4 regions of the Rossellomorea sp. RS05 genome follow, and region 2 is predicted to be linked to each of the others. Evidence: predicted binding sites of a transcription regulator. Region 2 holds the regulator's gene; each other region holds the start of a gene.
What was found. The regulator Rex, encoded in region 2, represses fermentation and respiration genes when NADH is low (regulators of the CRP and FNR family bind a similar motif). The targets are predictions, from matches to a motif close to TTGTGAAATATTTCACAA.
Positions count from the first base shown of each region.

Region 1 (4,608 bases), on a different contig from region 2:
GACCGTTACCAATACCTGCACCTAGTGCTGCTAATCCGATTGCAATTGCTGCTGCTAAAAGACCCATTCTAATTTTCCTCCTTTAATGTATAAAAATCTAAATTTGATTTGTTTTGTTCAATAAGAACAGGGTATATATTAATGGTCATGACTAACTTTATGAGACATATAGACCATCGTTAACATAACGAAAATGAATGACTGGATGGATCCGACGAAAACCGAGAATCCTTGCCAGGCAAGCGTCGGGATGATGGCTCCGATAAAGCCGCCGATTCCCTGGTGAGCGAGTCCTGTGATCAATAGTGAAAGCAGGATCTCACCGGCGTAGATGTTACCGTAAAGACGAAGACCTAATGTGAGGGTGTTCGCAAATTCTTCAATGATCTTAAGCGGGAATAAGAAACCCATCGGTCTGAAGAAGTCTTTACCATACTCACTGAAGCCTTTCATCTTGATGGCGTAGTAGTGAGTCAACACAACAACCATTACGGCCAGTGTCATCGTGACGATCGGATCGGCTGTTGGAGATTTCCACCAGAGTTCATGGTCGATCACGATTGAAAACGGAAGGCCAAGCATATTTGATACAAAAATGTACATGAGCAGAGTAAGACCCAACAGATGGAAGCGACCTCCAGTCTTCCAATCCATATTACTCTTCACGATGTTCTTCACAAAATCCATAACCCATTCCATGAAGTTCTGGGCGCCCGTTGGCTTTAACGCCAGTCTGCGGGTACACAACACGGCGATCAGGAACACGATCACGGTCGCCACCGTCATCATCAATACGTTCGCCAGGTTGAATGTAAGGCCCAAAAATTCAGCTGTAGGATTTTCATGTTGCAATGAAATTCACCTCTCTTCCCCGCTATTTATGTGGCTGTAGCTGCTGAATAAAATAATCTATCATAATAACAATATAAATTGTCATTAATCCAATGACCGCGCTCAAGAAATGGAAATATTCAGGATACTTAATCGCGATGATCGCCACGAATGCAGCACCCGCCATCCTTGAGAATGTACCTAATGACCGGACCTTATGACCTGCCACGACGGCATCTCCGAAGCGCAACGTTCTCCTCATGATCAGCCAGTGGCTGAACAGACTTACGCTTGTCCCTAAGATGAGCCCAAGGAAAATAGACTGATAGGAAGTGAAACCCCAACCGAGGACGTAAAAGGAAAGGAGGAAAAGTATGTACTTCCGATGCCTGTTAAAGAGCTCTTGAAGTTCTGGCATTAACATTAATCTCCCGAAAAGAAATGTTGGACTGTACGAAGCATAGTGTAGATTCCTGTTGTTAACCCGAGAAGCAGTCCAATGATTAAGAATAGTGGTTTGGTGTCCCATAATCCATCCAACCATCTCCCCCCGAAGATTCCGATTAACATGGAACCAACCAGCTGAGACAGAATGGCAGAATACAAGGCCATCGCTTGATACGGGCGTCGATTTGGTTGACGCATAGTGTCATCCCCACACAGGAATTATAGTGGAAAAATATAGATATAAAACCGTTTTCATTCTGTGGAAGTTTTTGTGAAAACCTTACCATTCTATATCCTTTGTAAGCATACAATAGGGTAAAATCAATGTCAATGCGTACAAAGTAAAAAGTCCACAACCTATCCTAGTGTTCCAATATTGTTCACATTTTAAACACAAAATAAGAAAAGAGGAAGGAGCTTGTTCTGATGCGATTCACAACAACATAAATCATTCACTATGTATTCATTTATCCTACTTAACTATTCATTCCACTCAACATTGCTCACCACTGAGCAAACTACCCGAGCATTAAGATACCACAGATTTCGGTAAGACAAAAGAGGAAACTACTGGTTTGTGCCTATTTTTTTGCGAAAAAGAAAAAAGGTACACGCATGCAAGCGTGTACCTTCTATATTATATTCATTCATTTGGAGAGAATGAGTCTGGTCGATCTTCAAGATGACCGAAGTGATAGCGGATCGCCTGGGCAATCCTGTATGAAGCCAGTCCGTCTCCGTACGGGTTGGCCGCTTTTGACATGGAGCTGTGGGCTTCAGGATCGGTGAGAAGTTCATTGGCTAGCTTGTAAATGTTCTCTTCTTCATTTCCTGCAAGCTTCAGCGTACCTGCTTCGATTCCTTCCGGGCGCTCCGTCGTATCACGAAGCACAAGGACGGGCACTCCAAGGGATGGCGCTTCCTCTTGAACCCCGCCGGAATCGGTGAGGATCAAGTGGGCCCTGGAGGCAAAGTTGTGGAAGTCGATGACATCAAGTGGTTCGATCAAATGAATGCGGGGATCCCGGCCCAACACTTCATCCGCCACTTCACGTACAGCAGGATTCAAGTGCACCGGATATACCACTTGGATATCTTCCTGTTCTTCCACCAGGCGCTTGATGGCACGGAACATATTCCTCATCGGCTGTCCGAGGTTTTCCCGACGATGCGCCGTCAACAATACTAGGCGATCTGATCCGATTCGATCGAGGACTTCATGGTGATAATCTTCTTTGACCGTCGTCTTCAAAGCATCGATGGCCGTATTCCCTGTTATGAAGATGCTCTCTTCCTTCTTGTTCTCTTCCAGAAGGTTACGCGCCGATTTGTCTGTAGGAGAGAAGTGAAGATCAGCCATGACACCAGTCAGCTGGCGATTCATCTCTTCCGGGAATGGCGAGTACTTGTTCCAGGTACGAAGGCCGGCTTCGACATGACCGACGGCAATCTGATTATAATAGGCTGCCAAACTCGCCACGAAGGTGGTCGTCGTATCCCCATGCACAAGAACGATATCGGGCTTGGCTTCCTTCATGACACGATCCAGCCCTTCGAGACCACGGGTCGTGACATCAATCAATGTTTGCCGGTCCTTCATGATGTTCAGGTCGTGATCAGGATTGATATCGAAGATGGACATGACCTGATCCAGCATTTGACGATGCTGGGCGGTAACCGTCACGATTGTTTCAAAGCTTTCCGGATACTTCTTCAGTTCAAGGACAAGGGGTGCCATCTTGATGGCTTCCGGCCTTGTCCCAAAAATGGTCATCACCTTGATCGGATTGGCCAATGATTTCATCACCCTTCTTATTTCGTTCCGTATAGACGGTCTCCTGCGTCACCAAGACCAGGTACGATATAGCCTTTTTCGTTGAGCTTTTCATCTAGGGCCGCAATGTAGATATCCACATCAGGATGCGCTTCTTTAATGGCTTCGACACCTTCAGGACATGCAACAAGACACATGAAACGAATGCTTTGGGCACCGCGCTTCTTAAGGGAATTGATTGCCTCGACGGCAGACCCCCCAGTTGCAAGCATCGGATCGACGAGGATGAAATCGCGCTCTTCTACGTCACTTGGGAGTTTTACATAGTATTCAATCGGTTTGAGGGTTTCCGGGTCGCGGTAAAGGCCGACGTGACCTACTTTGGCTGCAGGGATCAGCTTCAGGATCCCGTCAACCATGCCCAGTCCTGCACGCAGGATCGGTACGATCCCCAGTTTCTTTCCTGCAAGGGTCTTTGCCTGTGCAGGGCTTACCGGCGTTTGAACCTCGATATCTTCAAGGGGCAGGTCGCGTGTGATTTCGAATGCCATGAGTGTGGCAACCTCATCCACCAGCTCGCGGAATTCCTTTGTACCCGTTTCTTTATCACGGATGAATGTTAACTTATGTTGGATCAATGGATGATCAAATACGTATACTTTTCCCACTCGACTCTCTCCTTTAAGTTTGATTTATGTAAATAAGCGGTAGACTTCCTTTACACCTCTGATAATTGTACATAAAAGCGTTTTGAAGAGCAACACGGGATTCAGGGTGTAATCGAATCGTTACATATTCTACATGTTCTATGATTCTATCAGTCCAGCAAAAAGCCCCTTGACCGTTAAGATCAAAGGGGCTTGCACATTATTGCTCAGGATACAATTCGAATCGGCTGGTAAGATCCGTTACACGCTTGCGTGCTTCTTCCAGTTTGGTTTCATCCTCATGGTTTTTCAGTGTAAGGGCGATGATCGACGCGATCTCGTCCATCTCTCCTGCACTGAAGCCCCTGGATGTAACGGCTGCTGTACCGATACGGATACCACTTGTAACGAACGGGCTTTCCGGATCGAACGGGATGGTATTCTTATTCACGGTGATGCCGATCTCATCAAGGACTTTCTCAGCCACTTTTCCTGTCAGGCTCAATGAGCGCAGGTCGATCAGCAATAGATGGTTGTCAGATCCTCCGGAAACAAGGTTGATTCCTTCTTTCGTAAGGCCTTCTCCAAGACGGGCTGCGTTATCAATGATGTTTTGAGCGTACTCTTTGAACGAATCCTGCAGTGCCTCACCGAATGCCACAGCTTTTGCCGCGATGACGTGCATCAATGGACCCCCTTGGATACCAGGGAAAATGGATTTGTCAATTTTCTTGGCAAACTCTTCTTTGCATAGGATCATGCCGCCACGTGGTCCGCGAAGCGTTTTATGTGTGGTTGTCGTAACGAAATCGGAATATGGTACAGGATTCTGGTGAAGTCCTGCAGCCACAAGGCCCGCGATGTGAGCCATATCCACCATGAGGTAGGCACCTACTTCATCGGCGATTT
Region 1 is NZ_JBDKWY010000006.1:73,980-78,587, reverse strand. It holds gene atpE (F0F1 ATP synthase subunit C) at 1-67, opposite strand, end outside; gene atpB (F0F1 ATP synthase subunit A) at 139-852, opposite strand; gene ABJ225_RS15410 (ATP synthase subunit I) at 875-1,249, opposite strand; gene ABJ225_RS15405 (AtpZ/AtpI family protein) at 1,255-1,476, opposite strand; gene wecB (non-hydrolyzing UDP-N-acetylglucosamine 2-epimerase) at 1,922-3,073, opposite strand; gene upp (uracil phosphoribosyltransferase) at 3,091-3,720, opposite strand; gene ABJ225_RS15390 (serine hydroxymethyltransferase) at 3,920-4,608, opposite strand, start outside.
Region 1: ABJ225_RS15405 (AtpZ/AtpI family protein) is a predicted target of Rex. The motif match lies at 1,700-1,717, and genes of this name have one in related genera.

Region 2 (4,608 bases):
AGCTGAACCAGAAGAAATAAGCCGCTTAAAACAAAAACCGGATCCATCCGACTTCGTTTCCATGAAGATCGGGTGGATCCGGTTTTCTTTATCCTTTGCGCTGTTTCAACTCTTCTTCCACGCGTTCGATTTCCATCTGCTGCTCGGCCTCAAGGTATTTCTTGTAGCCGATCCGTGAAATCGCGATGCTGATTTCATAAAGGACCAACATCGGCAGGGTCACCATCATATGGGAGACGATGTCCGGCGGCGTGATGAGGGCGGCGATCACAAGGAGGATGAAGTAGGCGACTTTCCTTGCCTTCGCCATCATCATCGGCGTGATGATCCCGAGCCTCGTCAGGAACAGCATCACCACTGGCAGCTGGAACAGCAGACCGAATGGAAGGGTGATCTGGAAGAGGAATTGGAAGTACTCATTGATCCCGATCACCTGCTGGATATCGAGATCTCCTGATAGCCGCATCATGAACGATACAACATACGGGAACAGAATGAAGTAGGAAAATGCCAGTCCACCTAGGAACAGCAGGACGGACACTGGTATGTAGCTCAGGGTCACCTTCCGCTCCTTCTCATAGAGACCGGGGGATATGAATGACCATACTTGATAGAGGATAACCGGTGACGTCATGACCGCCGCGATGAACATGATCATTTCCATATAGATCTTGAGTGGATCCGTCACGCGGAAGGCATTCATCGTCATTTCTTTTGCTTCATCCGCATGCTGCAGGTACTTGATGAGCGGTTCGGCAAGGAAGAAGCTTGCCACAACGGCTAACAAGAAGAAAACGACTACAAACATGAGTCGTTTCTGCAATTCTCCTATATGTTCAAAGACTGTCATATCCTTTTGAGTTTGACTCATGGCGCACATCCTACTTTACTTGGCTTTACTTGGCACTTTTGTTCTTATCGTCTTCATCATCCGCTAAGCCTTTGGTTGCGTTCTTGAATTCACGTAGTGTATTGCCGGCTGCTTTGCCAAGCTCCGGTAATTTTTTCGGGCCAAAAATCAAAAGGGCCACCACTGCAATCAGCACCATACTTCCAGGACCTACCATAATGAGACACCTCCCCTTATATGCTTCTATCATAACGCAAATGGTCAGAATTTTCTATTCCGTTACGATTCCATCTTGTGACATTTCCGTGTCTTCCCCTGAGTAATGCTTGAGGAAGTAGACAAGTGACTGAAGTTCCACAGCCAGATCGATGTGATGGACCCTGATATGATCAGGAACCGTCAGGCGTGCAGGTGTGAAGTTCAGGATCCCCTTGATCTTCGAAGACACAAGGCGATCTGTGATATTTTGAGCAGATGAGGCCGGCACGGTCAGGATCGCGACTTCGATATCCATCCCCTTCAGCTTCTCCTCCAGCTCATCCATATGGTGGACGGGCACATCGCTGATTTCCGTCCCCACCTTCGTTTCATCCACCTCGAAGGCCATTTCGATCTTTGTATTGTTATTCTTTATGAAATTGTAATGAAGAAAAGCCGTTCCGAGATTCCCCACGCCGATCAATACGACCTTCGTCAGTTCATCCTGGTCAAGCGTTTCCCTGAAAAATGATAGGAGATAATTCACATTATACCCATAGCCCTTCTTCCCTAACGCTCCAAAATAGGAGAAATCCCTCCGGATGGTCGCGGAATCCACTTTCACGGCTTCGCTTAACTCCTTCGACGATACCCGCTGCTTACCTGAAGCATACAGATTCTTGATGAAGCGGTAGTATAGCGGAAGGCGCTTGGCCGTTGCCTGTGGAATTTTCGTTGTTTCCTGATTCATCTCTTGTATTCCCCCACATCTTATAAACCCTCTTCTTCCTGGTCTGTCAGCGCTTCCAAAAAGAAGGTATATCTTTTATCTATTTTCCATCATACACTCTATTCTATCCTATTTGTATCCAGATTAATAGTCATAGTTCCTCCCCTTTTATTGCCGTCCACCTGGGAAATACGGTACACTAGCACTAATGAAACAGAGGTGAACCGACATGATTCTATTACAAGTGAATCAGCTGACCAAAAATTTTGGCGCAGATAATATATTGACCAATATCAAATTGGAGATCCAAACCAAGGACCGGGTCGCCCTCGTCGGCCGCAACGGTGCCGGCAAATCGACCCTCCTGAAGATCATCGCAGGCCAGCTGTCCCATGACTCCGGAGAGATCACGAAGCCAAAGGGTGTGAGCATCGGCTACCTGGCCCAGAATACAGGCCTCGAGTCGGAGCTTTCCATTTGGGGCGAGATGCTGACGGTATTCGAACACCTCCTCCAACAGGAAAAGCAGCTTAGGAGGTTGGAAGCAGAGATGGCGGATCCGTCCGTCTATGAAGATGAAGACCGCTATCAGCGGGTACTGAAGGAATACGACGAACTTCAAGTCACCTTCAAGGAGTCCGGTGGCTATCAGTATGAAGCCGATATCCGCTCCGTCCTCCACGGATTGAATTTCGCTTCCTTCGACCACGGGACGAAGATTTCCACCCTTTCCGGCGGTCAGAAGACGCGCCTCGCCCTTGCGAAGCTCCTCCTGACCAAGCCTGATATCCTCATCCTCGATGAGCCGACGAACCATCTGGACATCGAGACGCTTTCCTGGCTCGAAGGGTATCTTCAAGGCTATCCGGGTGCCGTACTCATCGTTTCCCATGACCGCTACTTCTTGGATAGCGTCGTGAACCAGGTGTATGAGATTTCCCGGAACCGGAGCAAGAAGTTTGTGGGGAACTACAGCAAATACCTCGAACAGAAGGCGCTGGATTACGAGAAGGATCTCAAGCTCTATGAGCGCCAGCAGCAGGAGGTCGCAAAGCTCGAAGACTTCGTCCAGCGCAATATCGCCCGTGCCTCCACCACAAAGATGGCCCAGAGCAGGCGAAAGAAACTTGAGCGCATGGAACTTATGGACAGGCCACAGGGTGACGAAAAGTCTGCCTCCTTCGCCTTCCAGATCGATCGCCCGAGCGGGAATGACGTCCTTCACATCAATGACCTTACCATCGGGTATGATGACGGGGAAGCCATCGCTTCCCATATCGACTTCTCTATCAAAAAAGGGGACAGCATCGCCCTCGTCGGACCGAACGGGATCGGTAAGTCGACCCTCCTCAAGACCTTGGTGAACAAGTTGCAGGCACTGAGTGGGGACTTCAAATTCGGATCCAATGTATCCATCTCTTATTATGATCAGCAGCAAGCGGACCTTTCGTCCAACAAATCGGTCCTCAATGAACTGTGGGATGAATACCCGATGAGGAATGAAAAAGAAATCAGGACCGTCCTCGGGAACTTCCTCTTCACGGGTGAAGACGTCCTCAAGCCCGTCAACACCTTGAGCGGAGGGGAAAAGGCCCGCCTCGCCCTCTCCAAGATGATGATGGAAAAAGGCAACGTCCTCATCCTCGATGAGCCGACGAACCATCTCGACCTAGATAGCAAAGAGGTGCTCGAGAATGCCCTTATCGACTACCCGGGCACGATCCTGTTCGTATCCCATGACCGCTACTTCATCAACCGCATCGCCACCAAGGTGATCGAGCTATCCACAGGCGGATCCACCGAATACCTCGGGGATTACGACTACTATCTCCATAAACTTGCGGAGCAGGAAGAGCTCGCCGCCCTGGAACAGACGAATGCAGAACCGGTCAAGGCTACGCAGCAAAAGCAGTCGCATAAGATTGATAAAGAAGCTAAAAAGCTTGAGCGTCAACGAAAACGGCGCATTGAAGAGATCGAAGAGAAGATGACCGTACTGGAAGGGTCCATCGAAGAAAAAGAAACCCTCCTGTGCGATCCGGATATTTTCCAGGATCACGAACGGGTTCAGACCTTGAATGACGAACTGACCATTGCCAAAGAAGAAATGGATGTCCTTTTGGAAGAGTGGACGGAGCTGGAAGAATTAGTGGAAGAGTAAAACAGAAGCGGTTCAAGGTCGAAAAGACCTTGAACCGCTTCTTTGGTTAGTGAGATGGTATAAACGGGTAAAGTATAAGGAAGTGCTTCTTTCAGAAAAAACCCTCCACTATTCATCCACATGATTATCCACATTTCCACCCTCGTCATTTCTATATCCACAACCGTTTTCCACAATATCCACAATTATCGGTTGATTTATCCACATTCCAAATTCTACATATCCCCATCTGTTTTTCACAATCCATTCACATCTTACGCACTACTTATCCCCAAATTATCCACAGACTGTTGATAAAACGTACGTTCCCAATAAAAAACCTCGAACGGACGATTCCATTCGAGGTGTAATCTTATTAAAACTGTTCCAGATCCAATCCGGGATTTGCGTTCATATCCAGTCCGCCACGCTTGCCTTGTTCAAACAGGATGGTTCCTGCAGCGGCAATCATGGCCGCATTATCCGTACACAGGGACAGGGGAGGGACGATGAGCTCACACGCATGGCTTTCAAACGTGGTCTCCAACGTCTCGCGTAGCCCTTTATTGGCCGCAACTCCACCTGCCAGAAGAAGTTGTCCCACACCGTATTCTTCCACAGCCCTTTTCGCCTTCGTCACGAGTACATCAATGACGCTTGCCTGGAAGCTTGCTGCGAGATCCTCCGGCT
Region 2 is NZ_JBDKWY010000015.1:42,144-46,751, forward strand. It holds gene ABJ225_RS21685 (YdiK family protein) at 1-20, shown strand, start outside; gene tatC (twin-arginine translocase subunit TatC) at 89-871, opposite strand; gene ABJ225_RS21695 (twin-arginine translocase TatA/TatE family subunit) at 897-1,067, opposite strand; gene ABJ225_RS21700 (redox-sensing transcriptional repressor Rex) at 1,122-1,799, opposite strand; gene ABJ225_RS21705 (ABC-F family ATP-binding cassette domain-containing protein) at 2,008-3,939, shown strand; gene tsaD (tRNA (adenosine(37)-N6)-threonylcarbamoyltransferase complex transferase subunit TsaD) at 4,295-4,608, opposite strand, start outside.

Region 3 (4,608 bases), on a different contig from region 2:
GCCATACAGGAATTCTGTAGTACCGGACGATAGCTCACTGCGACGCTCTCTCACACGTGATTCAATTTTCCTTTGTTTCAGGCTGACGAGGGAGGGAATCAAGAAACCGGTGAGCAGCATCCCCACAATCAGCAATACTCCAGTCGCCAAAGAATAGAAGAGAGTAAAAAGTATGGTGGCGATAAAAACAACCATCATAACCAGAGGCGGATAGAAGACCCTCAAGAAGAAGTTTTGAAGGCTCTCTACATCTCCCACAATCCGAGCCAGGAGATCACCGCTTTTGTATCGCTGAAAAATCGTCGGCGCAATGGTTTCCAACCGGTCAAAGATCGATGCCCTCAAGTTGGCAAGGATCGTGAACGTCGCCCGGTGGGAATAATAGCGCTCTGCATACCTTGTCACTGCCTTCAGGATGCCGAACAGCTTCATTAAAGCAATCATGATGGTCAGAACATAAAGGGGCACTTCAAGTGCCGCTTGGGAAATCATATATCCACTCAAAGCGAAAACCCCGACGGATGTAAGACCGGCCACCGCACCGAAGACAGCAGAAAGAACAACATCTTTTTTCTCTTTTACAGTCAATCGAATGATCTCAGTCAACTCTCTCATATGATGTTCACTCCTTTTTGTACCGCAATCATGCGCTCGTATGCAGGCAGATCCTTGAGCAGTTCCTCGTGAGTACCTTCTCCGATGAGTGCTCCCTCTTTCAATACAAGGATCTGATCGGAATGGCGGATGGTGTGCAATCTATGGGCAACCGTGACGATGGTGGAAGACCGGGATAGCTCCTGGATCGACTGTTGAAGAATCGACTCTGTCTTCAGGTCGAGTCCGGTGGTCGGTTCATCAAGCAAGACAATGGATGGCTTCCGTAAAAAGGCCCTTGAAAGGGCGATCCGTTGCTTCTCTCCACCCGACAGTCCCCTGCCCCCTTCACCGATCACGGTCTGGAATCCTTCCTTCAGACTGGAGATCAGATCCGTCAGCCCGGCTTTTTCAGCTGCCTCCTCCAGTTCCTTTGCTGTATGATGGGACCCGGCTGCCATGTTCTCTTCAATCGTCCCGGCAAAAATATATGGGTTCTGCGAGATATATGCAATGAGCCCGAACCACGAACGTTCTGTAAACTGTCTTCTAGATTGGCCATTCACCATCACTTCTCCCTCGGCTGGATCGATCAATCCTGAAAGGATATGCAGGAGGGTCGTTTTTCCGGATCCACTTTCACCGATGATGGCCACCTTGCTGAACGGTTCAATATGGACAGACATGGGCTTAAGACGAAAAGCACCTTGTGAATAGGCGTGACCGACCCCTTTCAGATCGATTGAGGGCGGTCCATCCTCCGCATGAACGAGACTATCTCCCCAGAAGATCTCCCCGTCATCCCGTTCAAGCTCATCCTTCACCGCTTTAACGGAACCTGAACTACCCCTTCCTGTATGGAAGGCACTCCCCAACTGCTTCATGGAAAGATAGAATTCAGGTGCCAGGATAAGGACAAAGAAGGCAGTGTAAAATGAGATGCTGTCGAATACGATCAGACGCAGACCGACTTCGAGGGCGATCAGGCCGATGCTCAGCATGGAGATGAACTCGAGCATCAAGGAGGATAGGAAGGCAGTCTTCAGCACCTCCATTGTGGACTCGCGGAAGTTCAGCGAGCTCTCCATGATCTCTGAACTCTTCGTCTTTCCTTTCCCGAATAGCTTCAATGTCGTCAACCCTTGAAGGACATCAAGAAAAGTACCGGAGAATGATTCAAGCTTCTCCATCTGGTCTTCTGACTTTTCCTTCGTTTTAACCCCGATGAGTGCCATGAAGATCGGAATGAAGGGAGCCGTAATTAGAATGATCAGTCCTGTAAACCAGTGTTCCTTGAATAGGACCACCAAAATCATCAGTGGGACGAGCGTTGTTTCAATTCGTTGAGGCACATACTTGCTATAGTAGCCATCAAGCCCGTCCACCGCTTCCATCAGGACGGATACCTTCCTTCCCGCCTGACTGCCGACAGAAGCAGTAAGGGGCTGATGAGCCCATTTGTTCAAGAGTTTTTTCCTGACCTCCCCTTTCACAGATGATGCAAGCCGGATTCCTGTTCTGCCGTTCAGCCAGCTGAAAATCGCCCTGGATGCGAAAGCCAAAAGCAGTGCTGTCAATAGAGGCCATACTTCTGTCAAGGAGGCTCCCTTCAGAAAAACCCTGTCAACGATCCCCGCAATCAAGTACGCCTGAGCGACAATGGCGAGACCCAAAAGAATGGAAGAACTATATAAAGTCATCATGAATGACCTGCTGGCTTTTACAATTGAATGTAATGCTTTCATAGATGATTTCACTCCCGTTCCGAAAGTTAGTGAAATACTTCACAAATTATTCTATCTCTATTATACCATCACTTACCCTTCTTCTCACTGAATTGAATTTGACAAATTCAAGACAAAGAACGCAGGAAGGAAAAGACGTTCCCTGCACTGCGACCGCGCAAGGAACCTCGCCTGTGATCCATTGTCTTCAACTAGTTTGAACGCTCTCTAAACTTCCTTCTCAGTAGACGTATCTGTCCTCGATGATTGATTTCATCCTCCATCACGTGGTACCAGATATAATAGAAGTTATAGGAAACCCCGTTTCCCCACCTTCTTTCTTCATCCAGCCATTGATCTGAAAGCTGAGAGAAAGAGGAGACAGTAACACTCCGAATCCTTTGTAACGCTTCAAGGTACTCATCCACCTCCAACCCCTGATAGTGCAGATTGGCCGGATTCCCCAAGTTAAGGGTCTTACCCCATGTGTCTGCTTCTTCATCAGTCAGGTCCCTTTCTTCAAAAGAGATGATCTGATGGACAAATTCAATTGCTGCAATATGCATGAGCAGACTTGCGATGGTATTGCCACTGGGGTCGTCCATATACTCAAGCTCTTCCCGGCTGATTCCACTTACTTCTTCCATCGTCACGCTCCTGGTATGCTCCAACATGGATATCAGTTCACCAATCTTATGATCGAAGCCTTCTTTCCTTGTAATCCTATAATCAATCACGGTCATGCCCCCTTGTCTTGCTCATTTTAACAGGGTTTTTCAGGAAAAACAGACTGATATTTTCCATATAGGCATGCTATACTTAAGGTATAAGCGAAAGGGATTCAGAGCATGTGCTCTGAATCCCTTTTTCGGTTCAACCCTTTTTCCTTACCATGATAAAGTAGGCTACTACAGCCACGGCTTCACAAATGGCAATGACGACAGCCATGGGGACCGCTGAAGCCCCGTCACCCAGTCCGACGAGGGGTGCCGCCGCACCACCCAGAATGAATGGCAATAATCCAAGGAGGGCTGCAGCACTCCCTGCGTTATCTCCTTGATCACTCATCGCAAGGGAAAATACGGTAGTATTCACGATTCCGACAGTGGATACCGTCAGGAAAAGGAAGATGCAGATGAATACGACCGAGGCCTCCAGTGAGATGCTGACAATGAGCAACACGCTCGCTGATAGTCCTTGAAGGATGCCATACCTCAGCAACGATGTTTCACTGAAGACGGGAGCAAGTTTACCGGTTGCCTGGGTTGCAATGATGAGACCGAGGCCGTTCAAGGCGAAGATCAGGCTGAACATTTGTGGAGACAGTCCATAAATATCCTGCAGGACGAAGGTGGAGCCTGAAATATAGGCGAACATGGCACTCATGGCGAACCCTTGTACCAGGACATAACCCATGAAAACCCTGTTCCTGATCAAGCGGCCGAAGGTGTTGAAAACGCCTGAAATCCCCCCGGTCTTCCTTCTTTCTTCCGGTAGCGTTTCACTCAATCCGAAACAGACGGCGAGAAGCATGATTCCCCCGATGAGGGCAAGGACACCGAAGATCCCCCTCCACGACATGAATTGAAGAAGCTGCCCCCCGGCCACTGGCGCTACAATGGGTGCCAACCCATTGACAAGCATCAGCATGGCAAAGTACTTCGTCAATTCCTGTCCGGAAAAGCGATCCCGCATGCCAGCCCTTGAAATGACCATGCCGGCAGCACCTGTGAGACCCTGAATGAAACGGAGAACAATAAGTCCCCAGATTGAACCTGTGAACATACACAAAACCGATGAAATGGTGAAGAGGATCAATGCCACAATAAGCGGCTTTTTCCTTCCCACCATATCCGAATAAGGACCTACGATAAGCTGCCCTGCGGCAAGTCCGATCAGGCAGGCCGTCAGACTAAGCTGAGCAGTGGAGGCGTTCGTACCAAGATCAGAGGCAAGAGTAGGCAGACCCGGAAGGTACATATCGATCGTCAGTGGCCCGAATGCACTTAGGCACCCCATGATCACGATGAAAATGAATAAATACGTTTTTGATTGCGTGTGTGCTAATTCCTTCATGGATGACTCTCCTTTACGTTGAATAGCCATCATCATTTTAAACCCTCCAGTAACCGGAGGGTCAATAGGAATCAACCACGAACTTTAATCTGATACTCTGTCAATCGCTCGTCCTTCATGTGGGAGATGAAGGAATCGACAATCTGTCTTGTATATAGAGGTCCCTCCGTTTCCATTCCCAGTCCAGATACAAAATCCACGAGCATATTATAAT
Region 3 is NZ_JBDKWY010000001.1:35,703-40,310, reverse strand. It holds gene cydC (thiol reductant ABC exporter subunit CydC) at 1-615, opposite strand, end outside; gene cydD (thiol reductant ABC exporter subunit CydD) at 612-2,297, opposite strand; gene ABJ225_RS00270 (DinB family protein) at 2,531-3,055, opposite strand; gene ABJ225_RS00265 (multidrug effflux MFS transporter) at 3,192-4,394, opposite strand; gene ABJ225_RS00260 (MerR family transcriptional regulator) at 4,466-4,608, opposite strand, start outside.
Region 3: cydD (thiol reductant ABC exporter subunit CydD) is a predicted target of Rex. The motif match lies at 2,367-2,384, and genes of this name have one in related genera.

Region 4 (4,608 bases), on a different contig from region 2:
TTTGTTCGTCTGTATATTTAGGGCTGAATAAACCAATCTCGTCATAATAGCGAAGCGTCGGTTTTGATAATTTAAAGAGATTGGATATTTCTCCGATTCTCAATCGTTTTCTCATAGTCCCTCACCTTTACATAGAAATGGTTTCTTCCATTCTACCCCAAAATCCCGCAATAGAAGGAATATGGAGGAGGAAACGAGAATAAAGCGATTAGGAAGGCAGCTTCGGTATGCAACCACAGGTTGCGGACGTTCAACCACTGTCTTCTTCCAAGAGAATGACCGTGGGATTATACTGAATCCATACTAATGAACAGGTGGTCGATAGAAATGGAACTGGCAGGGAATTTAAAACGTAAGCGTGAAGAGTGCAGGCTGTCCCAGGATGACGTGGCTTCAAAGCTGAATATCTCAAGGCAGTCGATATCGAAGTGGGAAACGGGAAAATGCTACCCCGATCTGGATAATCTGATCCTTTTGAGCGATCTGTATAAGATATCACTTGATGAATTGATCAAAGGGGATAAAAGCTTTCAGGACCGGATCATCATAAAGGAAACGGGGAATGTAAGGAGAATGTGGCCCTGGTGGGTGATCTTCCCTGCCTTTGGCATGCTGTATGGACTGGTGTCGATGATTCTTAATCGTTTTTGATCCTCCATGTGTGATTCCGGTAGCGCCCAGTAGATGGGGGACTCTCCAATCCGTTATACTGGATAAAACGGAAGGACAGGGCGGAGGTTAAATCATGGAACAGTTTGTCAGTCCCGGCAAGGTAGTGGCTTCAGCCGGGGCATTCATTTTCGGGGGAATTGTCTTGAATCTGCTTCTCCATCCATTGGGCTCGCACGAGATGATGGGATTCCTACTCTTCCTGGTTGTAGGAGCCGTGCTTTATTATGGCCTGCTCACGTTGCATCGCATCAACAGGATGATAACAATGGCCCTGTTAGGATTGATCGGAATCGGGAGCATGGTGACGGCCGTGTTCCTGCTTCTGCATCCGGTGGCCCATTAGGCTGTTAATTACACACACAAAAAGGAATCCCGCCTCCTCAGGCAAAGGATTCCTTTTTGTAATGCTCTCCATCAACTTGCAAGGGACGACTGGGCACTCCGGTCGTTTTTCTGTATCTTCCGGTAAACGAGTGCGATGATGAATGACGGGATGGTGCAGACGATCATTCCCAAAAACGCGTAGCGCGGATCGATTTCGTACAGAAATCCTCCAAACAGGGTGAAGACGGCGGTGCTCCAGCTGAGGGCAAGTGCGGAATAGATGCCCTGCGCCTTCGGGACGTCCTTCGGTGCGATGTTCTTGATCAGATACTGCATGAACGCATAATGGCCCATGGCAAATGAGCAGGCGTGCAGAAGCTGCGAGATCGAGAACACGGCGACGCTCGGGAAGCCGAAGACAAGGAGCCAGCGGACGGTCGAGCCGAGGGCAGCCGTTGCAAGCATCGTCCCGACAGATACGTTCCGGAATAAGCGGTCTGCCACGAGGAAGAACAGGATTTCAGCGATGACCCCGATGTTCATGATGGCCCCGATCCAGGACTTTGGCGCATCGATTTCCTGAAGGAAGATGTACCCGTAGTTGTAGTAAGACGCATGGGCCGCTTGCAGCAGGATGACGATGACAAGGACAAGGCCGAAGTGTTTCACCTTGAACAGCTTGAGCATGGCCCCACGGGCGGCCGGCAACGGCTTGGGTTTATTCGACAGAACGTCTGGAGCCTTCAGCATCCCGAGTGCGATCAACAGGAACAACCCGATCAATAAGGCCCATATGATGACACCATCTCCAAGCTTACTTGTGAAAAGTGTGAGGATCAGTCCACCGATGACGAAGCCGAGGGACCCCCAGGAGCGGCTTTTTCCGTAATGCTTCAGCTGTTTGTTCTGCACAAGGACACCGGCCGCCGTGTCGAGTGCGGGCATGAGCGTAGGATAGAAGAAGTGCAGCAGCAGGACAACGGCCATGAGGGTCCAGTAGGAACTTGCCGGGATGCAAAGAAGGATGGCCAGGAAGGTTCCAATCCCCATGCCGTTCAAGAGCATCTTGCTGCTGAATTTAGAAGAAAGATAGGGAAAGGCGAACAGGGTGGAGAGTCCTCGGATCACGAGCCCGAGACTCATGATCAAGCTTGCCTCTGCCACCGTTACCCCCTTTGAGTTGATCATCCAGCCCGTCCAATACGGCAGGAAGATCCCCCATGTAAGATAAAAGGTGAAAAATTGTCTACTCATCCAGCGTTGTGTATTCATGTCGATTCCTCCATTTGACTGCATCATACCAAGGAGAATGGCAAAAAAATATGAGAAATCTCACATTCTGAGAAAAACACGTCTTTCCACCCCCTTAGGACTATGGTAGATTTTAGATATTATAACTGGAGGTGGGAAGAATCGATTTTATACTTGATACGTTAGTAGGAGTTGGACTCGTATTTTTGATCCTGATCACCTTTCTTCTTTATACATTGTGGAAAAAAGGTAGGTAAGTGCCATGAAGAAAATCACAGGTTCCACAAGACAAAGCATCATGAAACGTCATTCCATAGGGTCTTTCTTTTCCTTTCCCATGGACCGGCATCTGGAAGTCCACGTGTTCGAGAGGGATGAATGGCTGATCCGGGAAGGGACAAGGCCAGACTATTTTTATTATGTAATTGAAGGAAAGGCGAAAATCTATGTGACATATTCCAATGGAAAAGCCTCCTTGATCAACTTTGTAAATGCCCATGACTTCATCGGTGAGATGGAGCTTGTGAACGAAGTATATTATTCTAAAGGAATCCAGGCACTTACAAGAACGGTCTGCTATGCTGTTCCACTCGAGTCATTCCGCGATCAGCTGCTAGAAGACGCCACGTTCTTGAGGGAGTTGACCAAGTTCCTTACGCTGAAGGCGACGGCCATGTCGGCCAAGTATTCTCAAACGCTGTCTTTTCCACTTGAGAATCGATTGGCCGATTTCATCCTCCAGACAGCGGACGGCACCATCTATAAAGAGAAGCATGTGACGGTCTGCGATTTCCTTGGCGTATCGTACAGACATCTCCTTCATGTGCTCTCATCCTTTACAAAAAAAGGATACATCAGGAAAGAAGGGACCCGGTACATCATCACCGATGCCAAGGCACTTGAGGTCCTGGCCGAACTCCTGAGAAATGAAAGCTGAAAGTAGGGAAAACGTTGATCCAATTACTCTTTTATTTTGTCATGGTCATGATCGTGGCCTTGTTCCGCTATCTTTTGTTCGATGCTGTTGATCCTGAGCTGTTGGGAGCTGCCCTCCTATTTCCCGTGGGAGCCCTTGTTCTATATGTGCTGACCAAGCACTTCCAAAAAAAGGAGCAGGCGTATGTTCCGAAGGATGTGAAGGGGTGGAGCTTTTATCACCTTCAACGGTCATTCTCCGTCCCGAAGCCTTTATTCGAAGGAGATCAAAAAAGAGGGTATCTTAAGCGATATTACGAGAGCAAGCGTCGTTTCATCATTGGAGAGATGGTCAGTTCTAACTGGTACGTCTCCTTGGAGATCAAGATTGATGGAGATCTCTATCAGGTTAAATGGTACCGGGAACGCCGGTTTTCCATGAAGGAGCAATGGGAAATCGTTCGTAACGGCGAGCTGATAGGCCAAGCGGAGACACTGGCGAACTCAAAGGGGATAGGCAAACGGAAGGAAGTAATCGAATTCCGCATCGGAGAGCGGACGCTTCAAACGATTACCAATCCGGTCACGTCGACGATATCCGTGCATTCGGGTGATGCTGCAATCGGCACTTTGAAGCGGAATCATACGGTGAGTAACGTTTCGGTCATGGAAGTCGGGAACCGTGACCCAGAGGTACTGGTGGCGCTCATCCTTCATCATTTTTATTTCAAGTAAGTCATGAAAGGAGTGGGGAGATTCCTGCTCCTTTTCTTCTGAAAAAGTGAGTGATTATTCATTCATGTGGTACAGTAGAGAAAAGAGAGATGATGGGGAGGGTTCTACGTGCTTTTTAAACAAAAATCATGTCCGAGTGAACAATCAGGCGTTCGATTGTTCGAGTGTAGACAAGAAGCATTCGGGGTTCAGTTGAATTGCTATGCTTTTGCGGCTGGGGATGTCTTGATCGATACCGGCTCGCACTCCTTGCGTCGCCATTTCCGACCGTTCATTGATGAGGTGAATCCCGAATTGGTCATGATCACGCATCATCATGAAGACCATACGGGAAACGCTTCCTATTGCAACAGCAAAGGAATCCCGGTTTTGATGGACCCTCTTTTTCGTAAGGAATGTACGGAAAAGGCAAACTACCCCTTTTATAGACGGGTATTCTGGAGTAAACGTCCTGCATTCCAATCAGAGCCGTTGCCTGACGTCATTCATTCCGGACGGGATGTGTTTAAGGTCATCTCCACTCCGGGACATGCCGCCGATCACGTTTCATTCCTGAATGAGTCAACCGGGCAACTATTCTCGGGGGACCTCTACGTTTCTCCTAAAACGAAAATTGTACTGCGGGAAGAAAGCATACCTGCCATCATCCGGTCGATCAGGGACATTCTCACGTATGATTTCGACGAGATGTTCTGTTGCCATGCAGGTTAT
Region 4 is NZ_JBDKWY010000007.1:150,208-154,815, reverse strand. It holds gene ABJ225_RS17055 (MerR family transcriptional regulator) at 1-115, opposite strand, end outside; gene ABJ225_RS17050 (helix-turn-helix domain-containing protein) at 307-651, shown strand; gene ABJ225_RS17045 (hypothetical protein) at 746-1,015, shown strand; gene ABJ225_RS17040 (MFS transporter) at 1,087-2,268, opposite strand; gene yeiL (transcriptional regulator YeiL) at 2,510-3,184, shown strand; gene ABJ225_RS17030 (tubby C-terminal domain-like protein) at 3,199-3,897, shown strand; gene ABJ225_RS17025 (MBL fold metallo-hydrolase) at 4,006-4,608, shown strand, end outside.
Region 4: yeiL (transcriptional regulator YeiL) is a predicted target of Rex. The motif match lies at 2,317-2,334, and genes of this name have one in related genera.